3 regions of the Aquitalea sp. genome follow, and region 2 is predicted to be linked to each of the others. Evidence: predicted binding sites of a transcription regulator. Region 2 holds the regulator's gene; each other region holds the start of a gene.

Region 1 (4,973 bases), on a different contig from region 2:
AGTGCCCATCCAGTGGCTGGCAAGCTAGCCTCACCATAAAAGATAGGAATGTGCACAGCGCTAGAATCTATTTTATTCAGTTGAGATTCGCTTATTTAACTAAGCCCATCTTCTGAAGATAAAACCGGTCAGACTTGACCAACACTATGGCCTGCTACAAGTAATATTCGCACATTAAAATTTTGCAACCCTAGGTGGATTGTGAGTTGACCTTCTATCAAAACGCCCTAACGTTTATACCCTTTTTTGCTTCCTTTTCCTCGGAGGAGGATTAATCAGCAAATGCATCTCATCGCGACCAGGTTCAAATATCTTGTCGAGGAGATATTTATAGTCAGTGCTAGTACCCTTACTATGTTTTATCCGAAAACCACAACAAGGCGTAACAAGAACGCAATTTTTCAGGCTGACTGAGATGTTACTGATACATCCATCAATCGCGAGGCTTAGGGAGCGCCTAGGTAAGGGATACCCCTCTGGATCCCAAAGTACAAGCATTGAGGAGCCACTAGCTTCTTTGGGGTGCATGAAGTCAATTAAATAACGCAGCTGACCACCATAGCGCAATGCAGCCACCAGCACGGGACGTGTTTCTTTTCGAGAGGGATCTAAAAAAAGCCATTGTGGTGACTTACCCTCGTGCTCACGTGGCAATCGATTAAGAATCCTTGAGCGGTATATGACACGATTGCCTAGAACAGACTTGTAATCAACTTTTACATTGCCAGCGCGTTCAGCCTCGTCTAGCAAAAGCAAAATTTCATCCAACTTCGTATGAGGAGCAGGGGACAAGCTCTCCAGGGGCAAATTCGCCTCTTGCTCTGATTGGATCTCATCGCCCTTATTAATCGCGACCAAGATAGTAGAAACCAGTTTTTTTTCGGTCTCCTCACAAAATTCCAGCAATGATCCTCCTTCTACCACTACGCGACGGCGATCATCATTTCCTTTACTGACCTGATCTTGCTTTGGGATTTTGGGTGAAGGGATTTTTTCCAGCTCTGGGAAGCGGGCGGCAAAATCAGCATCAGCCAGCTCCATCTGAGTAAGCGTAGCATCCGCACCTTCATCAACTAACGAGGTGATCTCCGTACCAACCTCCGGCACTGCTGGCGGTCCAGACCTACTTTGCTCCTCTAACCCCTCTCGCTCTTCATCACACGCAACCCGCTCATTGTCATTGTCTCGGCCAAAATGAATCGCGTCAAAGTCCATTGCCCAGTCCGAGCGAAGAATTCGAGTAACGAAGTAGCTGACATAGCCATCAACCATGCTCGTACGGTAGATAAGTTTTAAATTCATCCTTCCATGAGCAGGTGGAAAAGCTATTAATGCGCGCTCAAAATACTTCCCATCCTCAGGGCAACGGCCTGCGGCCCTTAGAAAAATATTGGCTGCTTCGTCAAATGCCCCTGGGGTAAAAAATAGCCGAGCTATATGGCGGCGATCTTGATTCAGCATCCATTGCCGTAACCATACAGCCGCAACCCGAGGATTTTTCTTATCCACGTTAGTATGGGCTGGATTGATAATGTACCGATTGGGGTCAAGAATCTTTGTGGAAAGAATGGTATTCGCCATCCTACTGGAGGTACAGTAGAAAAAACGAAACACTTCACTGCACGGAACCATCAAGTAGTAAGGATTTCCGTGGGCTTGAATAGCAACATAATAAGACTTTGCATTTTCATTCCCAGGAGCAGGCGTCTTACCCTCACGCAATGGAATAAGAAAGCTCCCATTCTCAGATAAGGAGAAGCGATCGATGAGCCGAATATTGGCAGCCTCAAGCTCAACATTAAAATCGCCTATCTCTTCTGAAGGTAGAGGGAGTTTAGGATCGATCGCCAAACGACAATTATTCACGACGACATTGATTGGCAAGCGCATCAACTCGCCAACAGGGACGGGAATCTCGATAGGCTGCCCAACTGTTTTAAAATCAGCTGGCGTCGATGGCGCAACTTGGTTTGCAAGCTTGCCAAAGAAAATTGAAAGCCTCGGGGCCTTCTCCTTAGCTACGCAGTCATGCAGGCTTCCGTGGTAAACCACTTTCCACAAGCCTTCAAGCCGCATTAGTGAGCGTTGCTCCAAGGAGCTTGGTTGCATCCTTTAAAGTCCTATTCTCAAATAATTTGGCGCAGTCTCATATAGCACGAAACCTCACACCTTAGGCAGATCAGCGGGAGCCAGATTGACGGTGATACGGCGCGCCGGAAATTCAAAACCGGAGTTGATGATGGCGGCACGTACCCGGTCACGGCTCTCTTTAACCTCGGTATCGGGTAAGCCAACGATGGTGAACTGCGGCAGTCCATTGGCCAGATGGACCTCCACCGCCACTTCTGGAGCGTGCAAGCCGGCCAGGGCACGACTTGCAACAAGAGCCAATGACATGCGTAATCAGGAATGGCCAAGCTCGGCCTGTGCTTCAGACTTTGCCTGCGCCTCCTCGGGGAAAACCTGAGACTCAAGTCGGGCCAGACGCGCTTCAAGAGCAGTCAGCTTTTCGCGGGTACGTACCAGGACTTCCTGTTGCACATCGAATTCTTCACGGGTGACCAGATCCATGCGGGAAAAGGTGGAAGCCATCATGGCCTTGATATTCTTCTCTATATCCTTGGCCGGACTGGCGGCGATGGTATCGCTGATCTTGCTGCTGATTTCTTCAAAAATTTTCTGGCTCAACATTTCGATGCTCCTTGGATTGGGGACAATATTCCTTATTGAGTTTAGCAAAATCCCCTTGCAGCTGCAGTTTCACCCGCCGCACCAATGCAGTGCAAAGGAATCATCATAAATGCTCTGTCATGGTGCCGATACGTAGTTTCACCATGCAAATACGGATTTTGATATGGAAAATTCTTATGTAACAAGCAGATAGCAAGCTGGCACAGTTTGTGCACTAGTGACTTCAGCAACGCAAACATACATCTGGATCCATTGCAAAGGAGTGAACATGAAACTGGTCACCGCCGTGATCAAGCCATTTAAGCTTGATGAAGTACGTGAAGCACTATCCGCCATCGGCGTACAAGGGATTACCGTCACGGAAGTCAAAGGGTTCGGCCGTCAGAAGGGCCATACCGAGCTGTATCGTGGTGCTGAGTACGTAGTGGACTTTCTGCCCAAGGTAAAACTGGAGATCGCCATTGACGACAGCCTGCTGGACCAGGTTGTTGAGGCCATCGAAAAATCGGCACGTACCGGTAAAATTGGCGACGGCAAGATTTTTGTCTTCGAACTGGAACAAATCGTACGGATTCGGACCGGTGAAACCGGTATCGACGCGGTTTAAGCGACGCCATTGCCATACAGGGGAAATCAAATGAAGAAGAAACTTGCTGCATTGGGTGGCAGCCTGCTAGCACTGGCACTGCCGGTACTGGCGGATGCACCAGCTGGTCCGGCCCTGGCCGATTTCAAGGTGATCAACTCCGGCGATACCGCCTGGATGCTGACCTCCACTGCATTGGTGCTGTTCATGACCATCCCGGGCCTGGCACTGTTCTATGGTGGCATGGTTCGCAAGAAGAACGTGCTGGCAACCCTGATGCAAAGCTTTGCCATCACGGCACTGGTGACTGTGCTGTGGGCCATTGTTGGCTACAGCCTGGCGTTCACCGTTGGTAATCCCTATTTGGGTGATCTGAGCCGTGTCTTCCTGGATGGCATGGACTACATCGCCGATACCAAGAAGGTAGCGGTTCACCCTGCTGCCGGTACCATTCCGGAATCGGTGTTCATGATGTTCCAGATGACCTTTGCCATCATTACCCCGGCACTGATCACCGGCGCATTTGCTGAACGGATGAAATTCTCTGCGCTGCTGATCTTTACTGCACTGTGGTCTTTGCTGGTTTATGTACCGGTTGCCCACTGGGTATGGGGTCCGGGCGGCTGGATGAGTGGTCAAGGCGTGCTGGACTTTGCTGGCGGCACCGTGGTGCACATCAATGCTGGTATTGCTGGTTTGGTTTGCGCCCTGGTAATGGGCAAGCGTATTGGATTCGGCAAGGAAGCCATGCCGCCGCATAACCTGATTCTGACCCTGATCGGTGCATCCATGCTGTGGATTGGCTGGTTCGGCTTTAACGCTGGCTCCGCAGCTGCCGCCGATGGCCGTGCCGGCATGGCGATGGTCACCACACAGGTTGCAACTGGCTTGGCAGCTCTTGCCTGGACCTTTGCTGAGTGGATTCACAAGAAAAAGCCGTCGGTGCTGGGTATTGCTTCCGGCGCAGTCGCTGGTCTGGTTGCCATCACGCCGGCTGCTGGTTTTGTGGATGTAAAGGGTGCGCTGATTATCGGTGCCGTTGCCGGTGTAGTTTGCTTCTGGGGTGCAACTGGCCTGAAGCACATGCTGGGCTATGATGATTCCCTGGACGCATTCGGTGTACATGGTGTGGGCGGTATCGTGGGTGCCCTGCTGACAGGTGTGCTCGCGGTGAAGAGCATTGGCGGCGCTGAGGGCAGCCTGGCGACTCAGGCTATCGGCGTGGGAGTCACCGTGGTGTACTGCGGCATCATCACCTTCATCCTGCTGAAGATCATTGACGTGGTTGTTGGTCTGCGTGTGGCTGAAGACGAAGAACGCGAAGGCCTGGACGTGGTACTGCACGGCGAACGTGTGGAGTAAGCCACGCGCTTAGACAGATTTTGTGGTAAGGGACTTAGGGGCGCTTCGGCGCCCTCTTTTTTTGGCTGCCGCGAGGGCTATGTTAGGTTTCAGTGCATAAAAAAAGCACCGGGGTCACACCCGGTGCTTTTACCTTGCTTTAAGCTTCTGCCGGCTTACAGACCAGCGTCTGCGCGCAGGGCTTCCACTTTGTCGGTACGTTCCCAGGTGAATTCCGGCTCTTCACGGCCGAAGTGTCCGTAAGCAGCGGTCTTGCCGTAGATCGGGCGCAGCAGGTCCAGCATCTGGATGATGCCTTTCGGGCGCAGGTCAAAATGCTTCTTCACCAGTTCCA
Region 2 (4,973 bases):
TGTCCTGGGTTTCCGACTGGATATTCAGCCGGTCCAGTGCCTGCATTGCCTGATCGTTGGCCTTGACCAGGTGGATAATCAGTTTTAGCACTTTTTTCGGGCGAACTGCAGTTTCACCGAATATGGTGCGGATGTTCAGAATGCCAAGGCCACGAACTTCCAGAAAGTCACGCAGAAGTGGCGGGCAGCGGCCTTCCAGAGTTTCCGGGCCGATGCGATAGAGTTCGACGGCATCATCTGCCACCATGCCATGGCCACGGGAAATCAGCTCCAGTGCCAGCTCGCTCTTGCCCATGGCCGAGTCGCCCATGATCAGCACGCCGATTTCCAGCACGTCGAGAAAAACCCCGTGCAGTACGGTGGATACCGCCAGCGCGCGAGCCAGATAGATGCGCAGTACATCCATCAGGTAGGGGCTTTCCAGCGGTGTGCTCATCAATGGCACATTATGGGTGTGGCAGTAATCGCGCAGCAGTTTGGGTACTTGCTGGCCATTGGCTACCATCACCACCGACATGGTCTTGTGGAACAACTGGTCCAGCGCCGTTTTGGCGGCAGACTGTTCCAGCCGGTTCAGATAATCGACCTCAGCCAGGCCCAGAACCTGGACCCGGTTGGGGTGGATGAAGTTGAGGTGGCCTACCAGCGCCAGTGTCGGGCGTTGTTCATCATTGCCGATGGGGCTGTCCGCGCCGCCGGTTCCTGCAACCCAGGTCAGGTTGAGCTTTTGCTGATTGTCCTGATACAACCGGCGCACGGTAATGCTAGGCATTGTTGGTATTCCATCCGGTAAGCAGCTGGTATAGATCGGCACGCGATGGCGCACTCAGCAGTTGCTCACGCAATTGTTTGCTGGAGAAAAGCTGGGCCAGTTCTGACAGAACCTGCAGATGCAGATCAGTTGCCTGCTCCGGAACCAGCAGTACAAACAGGCTTTGCACGGGCTTGCCGTCCGGGGCATCGAAAGGAATGGGGTTTTTCAGGCGGATGAACACGCCTGCAGCTTCCTTGAGCCCTCTGGCCCGGCCATGCGGAATGGCCACGCCCTGGCCCAGGCCGGTGGAGCCCAGTTTTTCCCGGGCAAACAGGCAGTCGAAAATTTCACTGCGCGCAATGCCGTGGGTATTTTCGATAAGGAGGCCCACCTGCTCGAAGACACGTTTCTTGCTGGCGACATCCAGGTCCGGAAGAATGTGGTCCTGTGTCAGGATTTTGCCAATCAGGCTCATAGGAATGTATGCACACGGCTACAAAAACTGGCCAATTCTACGTTGCCTTCATCAAAATGAAAAAGGCTCCGTGCAAATAAAAACGGGAACCCGTGGGTTCCCGCATCGTCGGTCAGGTGATTACAGGGATGCTTCCGGCTGAACTTGCGGAGTTGCGCGGTGTTCGCTCTGTTTTTCCTTGTGCTTGAGTACCTGTCGATCCAGCTTGTCCATCAGCGCATCGATGGCAGCGTACATGTCGGAGTCGGTGGCTTCTACGTGGATATCCTTGCCGGAAAGATGAACGTTGACTTCCGCTTTCTGTACCAGCTTGTCCACCGACAGGGTGACGGTGACGTCGATCACGTGATCGACATGGCGGGTGATACGTTCCAGCTTGCTTTCCAGAAATTCACGGATTGCCGGGGTTACTTCGAGGTGGAGACCGGTTACTTTGAGGTTCATACCCTAACTCCTTCTTGTGTTGACTGCCCGGTCGGGTCGGCCGGGCGAGCGGATATTCTTCAAGACACGCTTTACAGTGCCTTGCGCAGATTGACCGGCGGTATCTGCATAGCTTCACGATACTTCGCAACGGTGCGTCTTGCAACCTGTATCCCTTGCTTGCCCAGTTCGTCGGCAATGGCGCTGTCCGAAAGCGGCTTGGCTGTGTTCTCACCATCGATCATGCGACGGATATGGGCCTTGATGGCGGTGGCTGAGCATTCGCCGCCGCTGTCGGTTTCCAGTGCGCTGCCGAAAAAGTATTTCAGTTCGAACAGGCCGCGAGGGCAGAGCAGGTATTTCTGGGTGGTGACGCGTGACACCGTGGATTCATGCAATCCCAGCTCGTCTGCAATGTCACGCAGGATAAGCGGGCGCATGGCCACTTCACCGTGTTCAAAGAACGCTTGTTGCCTTTCGACTATAGCTTCTGACACTTTCAGAATGGTGTCAAATCGTTGCTGGATGTTCTTGACCAGCCACTTGGCTTCTTGCAGGCGACCGGTCAGTTCGCCTGCTGCGCTGCGGTTTTCCGACAGCATCTGGGCGTACAGCTGGTTGACGCGTAAGCGCGGTACCGCCCCGTTATTGAGTTCGGCCACCCAGTGGCCGCGGCGTTTGCGTACGGTGACATCCGGGATGACATAGTGCACGTCTTCGCCGCCGAAACCGGCGGCGGGGTGGGGAGTCAGTCGGGCGATCAGTTGCTGTGCCTGGCGGATGGCTTCGTCATCCGCGCCCAGTATGCGCTTGAGGCGGGTGTAGTCCCGATTGCCGAGCAAGCTGAGGTGCTCTGCCACGATCTTGCATGCCAGGGCATGGCCAGGCTCTTGGTGCGGCAGGCGAGCCAGCTGCAGGCTGAGTGATTCGGCAAGGCTGCGTGCGGCAATGCCTGCAGGGTCGAACTGCTGCAGCAGGCGCAGGCCAACCATCAGTTCGTCGCATTCCAGTTCCAGTTCCAGCGGCAGATTGCTGGCCAGTTCTTCCATGTCGATGGTGAGAAAGCCGTTATCGTCCAGTTCTTCAATCAGCAGCTGTACGATGGCCTGATCCCTGGTGGGCAGCGTCAGCTCCCCCAACTGGGCCAGCAGATGTTGGCGCAGGCTGACCGGGCAGGGGACATTCAGCATGGGGTCGAACTCATCGTCACCGTCGTTGCGCCGGCTGCCACTGCCCCAGTCGGTCAGCTCGCCGCTGCTTTCGCTGTGGCTGTCATTGTCGCTGCTGTCGGATGTGGGGGTGGTTGATTCTTCGTTGCTGCTGGCGGACTCGGTGGCGGGGCCTTCCTGCGCGGGCAGGTCGTCGCCGCGTTCCAGCATGGGGTTGTCCAGAAGGAAGCGCTCTACCTCGGTTTGCAGGTCAAGCGTGGACAGCTGCAGCAGCTTGATCGACTGCTGCAGTTGTGGAGTGAGGGTGAGTTGCTGTGAAACCCGGAGCTGTAATGACTGTTTCATGGTTTACAGGTGGAAGTGCTCGCCCAGGTAGACCTGGCGCACTTTCTCGTTGTTGACCAGTTCTTCCGGTTCGCCGGATGCCAGTACCGAGCCATCGCTGATGATGTAGGCCCGGTCGCAGATGCGCAGGGTTTCCCGGACATTGTGGTCGGTTATCAGTACGCCGATGCCACGCTGTTGCAGGAAAGTGATGATTTTCTGGATGTCGATCACGGCAATCGGGTCGACACCGGCAAAGGGTTCGTCCAGCAGGATGAAGCGTGGGCGGGTGGCCAGTACCCGGGCAATTTCCACCCGGCGTCGCTCGCCGCCGGACAGGGCCAGCGCATTGCTTTCGCGCAGGTGAGCGATGTTGAGGTCGTCCAGCAGCAGGCTCAGTTCCTTCTCCAGCTTGTCGCCCTTGTAACCGGCAATTTCCAGCACTGCGGTAATGTTTTCCTCTACCGTCATCTTGCGGAAAATGGAGGCTTCCTGCGGCAGATAACCCAGGCCAAGGCGGGCGCGCTGATGGATGGGCAGATGGGTGATGCTGCTGCCATCCAGCGTGATTTCGCCTTCATCGGCACCGATCAGTCCGACAATCATGTAAAAGCTGGTGGTTTTGCCGGCACCGTTCGGGCCAAGCAAACCGATGACTTCTCCACTCTGGATCTGCAAGGCGACGTCTTTGACCACCGTGCGTTTCTTGAAGCGCTTTTTCAGCCGCTCCACTTTAAGGATGCTGGGGCCGCTCATTGCGCGCTTCCGTCGGTTTTTTTGGCGGCAGGGGTGTTGTCCCTGGGCTTGGGCTGGATGATGGCAGTGACACGGCCACCATTGCTGCTGGCCCCGCTGCTGACGTCATACATTTCGGTTTCGGTGTTGTAGGTAATCACATTGCCGATGACCAAGTCGTTGCCACGCTTGACGCGGGCGTTGCCGGTCAGCACTGCGGCGTGGGTGACGGTGTTGTAGTCCAACTGGTTGGCCTGGCCTTCGATCCATTCGTTCTTGCCATCCATTTTCTGGCGGAAGACAACTTGGCGGCCGGTGGCCTGCATGGTCTGGTTCCCCTGCTTGTCCTGGGTGACGGTGGCGCGGTCGGCATTCAGCTTGAGTGTACCCTGAATGATGATGACATTGCCCTGCCATACCGTGACGCCCTTGAGCTGATCGAGATTGCCGCGGTCGGCACTGATTTCGATGGGTTTGTCGCGGTCAGTCTTTTCGGCATGGGCAGTCTGGAGGGCGCACAGGCCTAGGGCCAGCCAGGCCAGCCGGATGAAGCGGCGGCAGTTATTTTTCATAAGTGACCTTTGCATTGGACAGCAGCTGCAACTGGCCGGCCTGCTGTTCGTAGATGAAGCCGACGGCGCTGCCGGTCGACTTGCCGTAGTAGAAGTGGCTCAATGCCGCGGACTGGGCGATATGGCGTACGGTGTCGATGCGCATATTGCTGCTGAGCACACGGGTTTCCTGTTGGGTACCGGTGGCAGGCTGGATCAGTGTGACTTTCTTGTCGAACAGCACCTGCTTTGTCTTGCTGTTGTACCGACCGCTCTCACCGATGGCGTGATAGGCCAGTGTGCCGTTCTTGTAGCTTTGCAGGTCTGGTGCCTCGAAATATGATTCGGTGCGGTCAGGGTATTGCCACATGCGGCTGGCAATCAGTTTTTCCTGCAACATTCCCTTGGGGTCGAAGCGGGTGGCCATGACGTTATCGGCCACGACCTCGGGCTTGTTGGGGTCAAGTTCGCGCTTGTTGGGCTGCCAGCGTGACACGGCGTCCAGCCAGACGGTGAGCAGACCGGTAATCAGCACCAGCAGG
Region 3 (4,973 bases), on a different contig from region 2:
GGTGGGGGCGCAATCAAGCAGCACGATCCGGGCCTGCTGACGCCGCCCCAGGCTACGTCCCAGTCGGGAAGCCAGCTCCAGGCCGGCGGCACCACCACCAACAATCAGAATGGTTGGCATGGCTGAATGTGTCATGTGCGTTCTCCATGAACAGGATGAGGGGGAGATGGCAGCAGTCGGCCAAGACAGCACACGACCACCACCTGTGCGCACAGTACGGATCGCCCTTGGCCTTGTCTTCAAGGAAAGGACTGACCGTAGTTACAGCGCAGCAGCCCTCTGCTGCCGCGGAAAAACAAAAAAGCCGACGCTGCGGCTTTTTGTGTTGCTGGCCATCTCTTCCGCTCAGGCTGCGGGCGCATGCTCTCCGCCAAACTCCTCGAATGCCTGCAAGGCTTCGGCAGCCGTCATCAGCGACGGACCGCCACCCATGTATACCGCCACCTGCAGCATTTCCATGAACTCCGCCCGCGTACAAGCCAGTTCCACCAAGGCCTTGCTGTGAAAAGCCAGACAGCCTTGACAGCGGTTGGCGATGCCGATGGCCAGCGCAATCAGCTCCTTGGTTTTGTTGGATAGTGCGCCATCGGCATGGGCGGCGCGGCTCATCTGGCCAAAGCCTTTCATGGTATCGGGAATTTCGCGGCGGAATTCGGCCAGCTTGCTGCCCAGCTCCTGGGCCAAACCGGTGTAGTCGTGACTCATTGCTCTCTCCTTCCAGATTAAATTCATTTTTATATTATATATTTTTATATATTGAATCAAGACTGAATTGCGCCCTGCCACAGAAAAAATCCCGCGTGGTAATCTGCAGCATCCCATCGCCTGCAAGGACCCGCCGTGCCCCACTCCAGCAATGAACTGGCCGACTACGACCACGTGCGCCAATGGGCGATGCAGTCGCTGTTCCAGCACATGGACGACAGCTACCAAGGCACGGTGATTGTGGATGAACAGGCACGCATCATCTGGATCAATGCCCGCTATGCCGAACGCTTTGGCTTTACCGACCCGGCCAGCGCACTGGGGCAGCCAGTGGAAAACGTCATCCCCAACAGCCAGATGCGCGAAGTGCTGAGAACCGGCGTGCCGATGCTGCTGGACATCATGCCCACCGGCAAAGACCAACTGGTGGTGACGCGGCTGCCACTGAAGGATGCCAGCGGCAAGATTGTGGGGGCGGTCGGTTTTGCCCTGTTCGACCAGATTCAATCACTGGCCCCGCTGGTAGCCAAATTTGCCCGGCTGGGCGAGGAGCTGGCGGCCACGCGCGAATCGCTGGCCCAGGCCCGGCGCGCCAAATACAGTTTTGACGACTTTGTCGGCCACAGCAGCCAGATCAGCGAAGTCCGCCGCCAGGCCATGCTGGCCGCCCCGCTGGAAGGCGCGGTATTGCTGCTGGGGGAAACCGGCACCGGCAAAGAGGTGCTGGCGCATGCCATCCATGCCGCCTCGCCGCGCGCCGGCAAGCCGCTGGTCAGCCTGAACATGGCGGCCATCCCGGACACCCTGCTGGAAGCCGAACTGTTTGGTGCCAGTCCCAACGCCTATACCGGAGCGGATAAAAAAGGCCGTACCGGCAAGCTGCAACTGGCCGATGGCGGCACCCTGTTTCTGGATGAAATAGGCGATATGCCGGCCAGCCTGCAAGCCAAGCTGCTGCGGGTATTGCAGGACAAGGAATTCGAACAACTGGGTGCCAACCGGGTGTTGCGCGCCGATATCCGCATCATTGCCGCCACCTCGACCCGGCTGGAAGAAAAAGTGGCGGCCGGCAGCTTTCGTGCCGACCTGTATTACCGGCTGAATGTGCTGACCATCCACCTGCCAGCGCTACGCGAACACTTGCAAGACCTGCCCGAGTTGACCGAAGCACTGCTGGGTCAACTGGCGCGCCATGGTCATCTGGCACGTAGCCAGATCAGCCATGCCGCCTTGCAGCGGCTGGCCGCCTATCACTGGCCAGGGAATGTACGTGAACTGCGCAATATCCTGGAGCGCGCCAGCATGCTGGCCCAGGGCAGCTTACTGGACGAGGCCGACATCCAGGCACTGCTGGGCCCCATCCACAACACCCCCCAAGCCGGTGCGGCCAGCTACCAGCAGCAGATAGCCGACTTCGAGGCGCAATTGCTGCACCAGGCGCTGCAACAGGCCAATGGCCATGTCCCCACGGCGGCGCGCCAACTGGGCATGGGCCGCGCCACCCTGTACAAAAAACTGGCTGCGCTGGGCATCAACCCCAGCCAATTCTGAATCGCAGCGCGATCATTCTTTTATGTCGTCTCCACAAAGAGACGACGTCTACAAAGCGAGACTTTCACGCTTTCCCTGCTGCCACAAGGCTTTCCAGCCGACGATGCCACCTTGCTCGTCTCCAAATCGAGACAATCCGTGACCCCAACGTTCACAAATCACACTAAATCATTGATTTATAACAGATAGAAATTCTGGCACGCTTCCTGCAATATCCAGGCAGCGACATGGGGCATACCCATGATCGTCCGGTCTGGCACAGGCCATACAACAATATGAGGAGATACACCATGAGCTTTATCGTGGTTTTGCTGGCCCTGTTTTTCCTGATGCTGGCCGCCTATCGCGGCTACAGCGTCATCCTGATGGCACCGCTGGCTGCCCTGGGCGCGGTGCTGCTGACCGACCCCTCCGCCGTGGCGCCCGCCTTCAGCGGACTGTTCATGGACAAGATGGTGGGCTTCATCAAGCTGTACTTCCCGGTGTTCTTGCTGGGGTCGGTGTTTGGCAAGCTGGTGGAAATGTCGGGCTTTTCCAAATCCATCGTTGCCGCCGTCATCCGCTTTATCGGCGAGAAACGTGCCATCGCCGTCATCGTGGCGGTGTGCGCGCTGCTGACCTATGGCGGGGTATCACTGTTTGTGGTGGTGTTTGCCGTCTACCCCTTTGCCGCCGAACTGTTCCGCCAGAGCAATATTCCCAAACGGCTGATTCCCGGCACCGTGGCGCTGGGCGCGTTTTCCTTCACCATGGACGCCCTGCCCGGCACGCCGCAAATCCAGAACATCATCCCCACCACCTTTTTCAAGACCACCGCCTGGGCTGCTCCGGCACTGGGTATTTGCGGTGCGGTATTCATCACCCTGGTGGGGCTGGCTTATCTGGAATGGCGCCGCCGCAGCCTGATGGCGCGCGGTGAAGGCTATGGCACCGATTTGCGCAACGAGCCGGAACACGTCGACACCAGCAGCCTGCCCTCGCCCTGGCTGGCCATCGCGCCGCTGCTGCTGATCGGCATCAGTAACTTTGCCTTCACCCGCTGGATTCCCGCCTGGTACGGCAGCAGTCACGAACTGCATCTGGCCGGCATGGCCAAGCCGGTTACCACCCAGATTTCCACCGTCACCGCCATCTGGTCGGTGGAAGCCGCCCTGCTGCTGGGCATTGCCTTTGTAGCTCTCACCGCCTGGCCCGCCATCAAGGAGCGCTTTGCCGAAGGCAGCAAGGGAGCGATTGCCGGTGCCATGCTGGCCGCGATGAACACCGCATCGGAATACGGCTTTGGCGCTGTCATTGCCGCCCTGCCCGGCTTCATGGTGATTGGCCATGCCTTGCAGAGCATCCCCAATCCGCTGGTGAATGCCGCAGTCACGGTCAGCACGCTGGCCGGCGTCACCGGTTCGGCATCCGGCGGCATGAGCATTGCACTGGCCGCCATGGGCGAGCAGTTCATCAGCGCCTGCCAGGCGGCAGGCATTCCGCTGGAAGTACTGCACCGGGTGGTGGCCATGGCCAGTGGCGGCATGGACACCCTGCCGCATAACGGCGCGGTGATCACCCTGCTGGCGGTCACCGGCCTCACCCATCGCGAGGCCTACCGCGACATCTTTGCCGTCACCCTGATCAAGACGCTGGCGGTGTTTTTCGTGATCAGCGTGTTCTATCTCACCGGACTGGTCTGATTCCATCCAGCCATCCCCTACCCCGGCCCTGCGCTGTGCAGGGCCAGACAGGACAATCAACATGACAACACTGGCAGGCAAAACCGCGCTGGTTACCGGCTCCACCAGCGGCATCGGTCTGGGCATTGCCCTGGCACTGGCCGAAGCGGGGGCCGATATCGTACTCAACGGCTTTGGCGATGTTGAGGCAGCACTGGCCCACATCCGCGCCACCGGCGTGCAGGCCTGGCATCATCCGGCCGATTTGTCCGACCCGGCCCAGGTTGACGCACTGTGTGCCTTTGCCGCACACGAAACCGGCGGCGTGGACATTCTGGTGAACAATGCCGGCATCCAGCATGTAGCCCCCATCGAAGCCTTTCCGCCAGCGCAGTGGGACAAGGTGCTGGCCATCAACCTGAGCGCGGTCTTCCACACCAGCCGCCTGCTGCTGCCGCTGATGCGCCAGCGCGGCTGGGGCCGCATCATCAATATCGCCTCCACCCACGGGCTGGTGGCCTCCAGCGGCAAGTCTGCCTATGTGGCAGCCAAGCATGGGGTGCTGGGCCTCACCAAGACCGTGGCACTGGAAACCGCCCACAGCCCCATCACCTGCAATGCCATTTGTCCGGGCTGGGTGCTCACCCCGCTGGTGGCACAGCAGATTGCCGACCGCGCCAGCGCACAGGGCATCAACCCGCAGCAGGCCCAGCACGATTTGCTGGCCGAAAAACAACCCTCCGGCCAGTTTGTCACCCCGGCGCAACTGGGTGCGCTGGCCGTGTTTTTGTGCAGCCCGGCTGCCGATGAAGTACGCGGTGCCGCCTGGGCCATGGATGGCGGTTGGACTGCCCAATAAGCAAAGCAAGCAAGGACAATGCAATGAACAAGCTTTACCCGGATGCCGCCAGCGCACTGGCGGACATTGTGGCCGACGGCCAGACCATTGCCGTGGGCGGCTTCGGCCTGTGCGGCATTCCCGAGGCACTGATTGCCGCGCTGCGCGACAGCGGGGTGCGCAATCTCACCGCCATTTCCAATAATGCCGGGGTGGAT

Evidence for each region. The regulator sigma-54, encoded in region 2, starts transcription at its own class of promoters, with help from an activator protein. The targets are predictions, from matches to a motif close to CTGGCACGCTTCATGCTT.
Region 1: glnK (P-II family nitrogen regulator) is a predicted target of sigma-54. The motif match lies at 2,889-2,906, and genes of this name have one in related genera.
Region 3: QVF59_RS14055 (GntP family permease) is a predicted target of sigma-54. The motif match lies at 2,451-2,468, and genes of this name have one in related genera.

Annotation. Positions count from the first base shown of each region.
Region 1 is NZ_JASLFG010000024.1:20,529-25,501, reverse strand. Features, by position in the region: gene QVF59_RS07605 (hypothetical protein) at 1-2, shown strand, start outside; gene QVF59_RS07600 (hypothetical protein) at 235-2,109, opposite strand; partial or broken gene QVF59_RS07595 (magnesium chelatase domain-containing protein) at 2,170-2,397, opposite strand; gene QVF59_RS07590 (accessory factor UbiK family protein) at 2,404-2,691, opposite strand; gene glnK (P-II family nitrogen regulator) at 2,960-3,298, shown strand; gene QVF59_RS07580 (ammonium transporter) at 3,329-4,639, shown strand; gene metK (methionine adenosyltransferase) at 4,795-4,973, opposite strand, start outside.
Region 2 is NZ_JASLFG010000055.1:29,283-34,255, forward strand. Features, by position in the region: gene hprK (HPr(Ser) kinase/phosphatase) at 1-772, opposite strand, end outside; gene ptsN (PTS IIA-like nitrogen regulatory protein PtsN) at 765-1,229, opposite strand; gene hpf (ribosome hibernation-promoting factor, HPF/YfiA family) at 1,350-1,673, opposite strand; gene QVF59_RS18205 (RNA polymerase factor sigma-54) at 1,745-3,166, opposite strand; gene lptB (LPS export ABC transporter ATP-binding protein) at 3,170-3,901, opposite strand; gene lptA (lipopolysaccharide transport periplasmic protein LptA) at 3,898-4,452, opposite strand; gene lptC (LPS export ABC transporter periplasmic protein LptC) at 4,442-4,973, opposite strand, start outside.
Region 3 is NZ_JASLFG010000038.1:31,916-36,888, forward strand. Features, by position in the region: gene QVF59_RS14040 (NAD(P)/FAD-dependent oxidoreductase) at 1-135, opposite strand, end outside; gene QVF59_RS14045 (carboxymuconolactone decarboxylase family protein) at 346-705, opposite strand; gene QVF59_RS14050 (sigma-54 interaction domain-containing protein) at 841-2,256, shown strand; gene QVF59_RS14055 (GntP family permease) at 2,547-3,938, shown strand; gene QVF59_RS14060 (3-hydroxybutyrate dehydrogenase) at 4,000-4,776, shown strand; gene QVF59_RS14065 (CoA transferase subunit A) at 4,800-4,973, shown strand, end outside.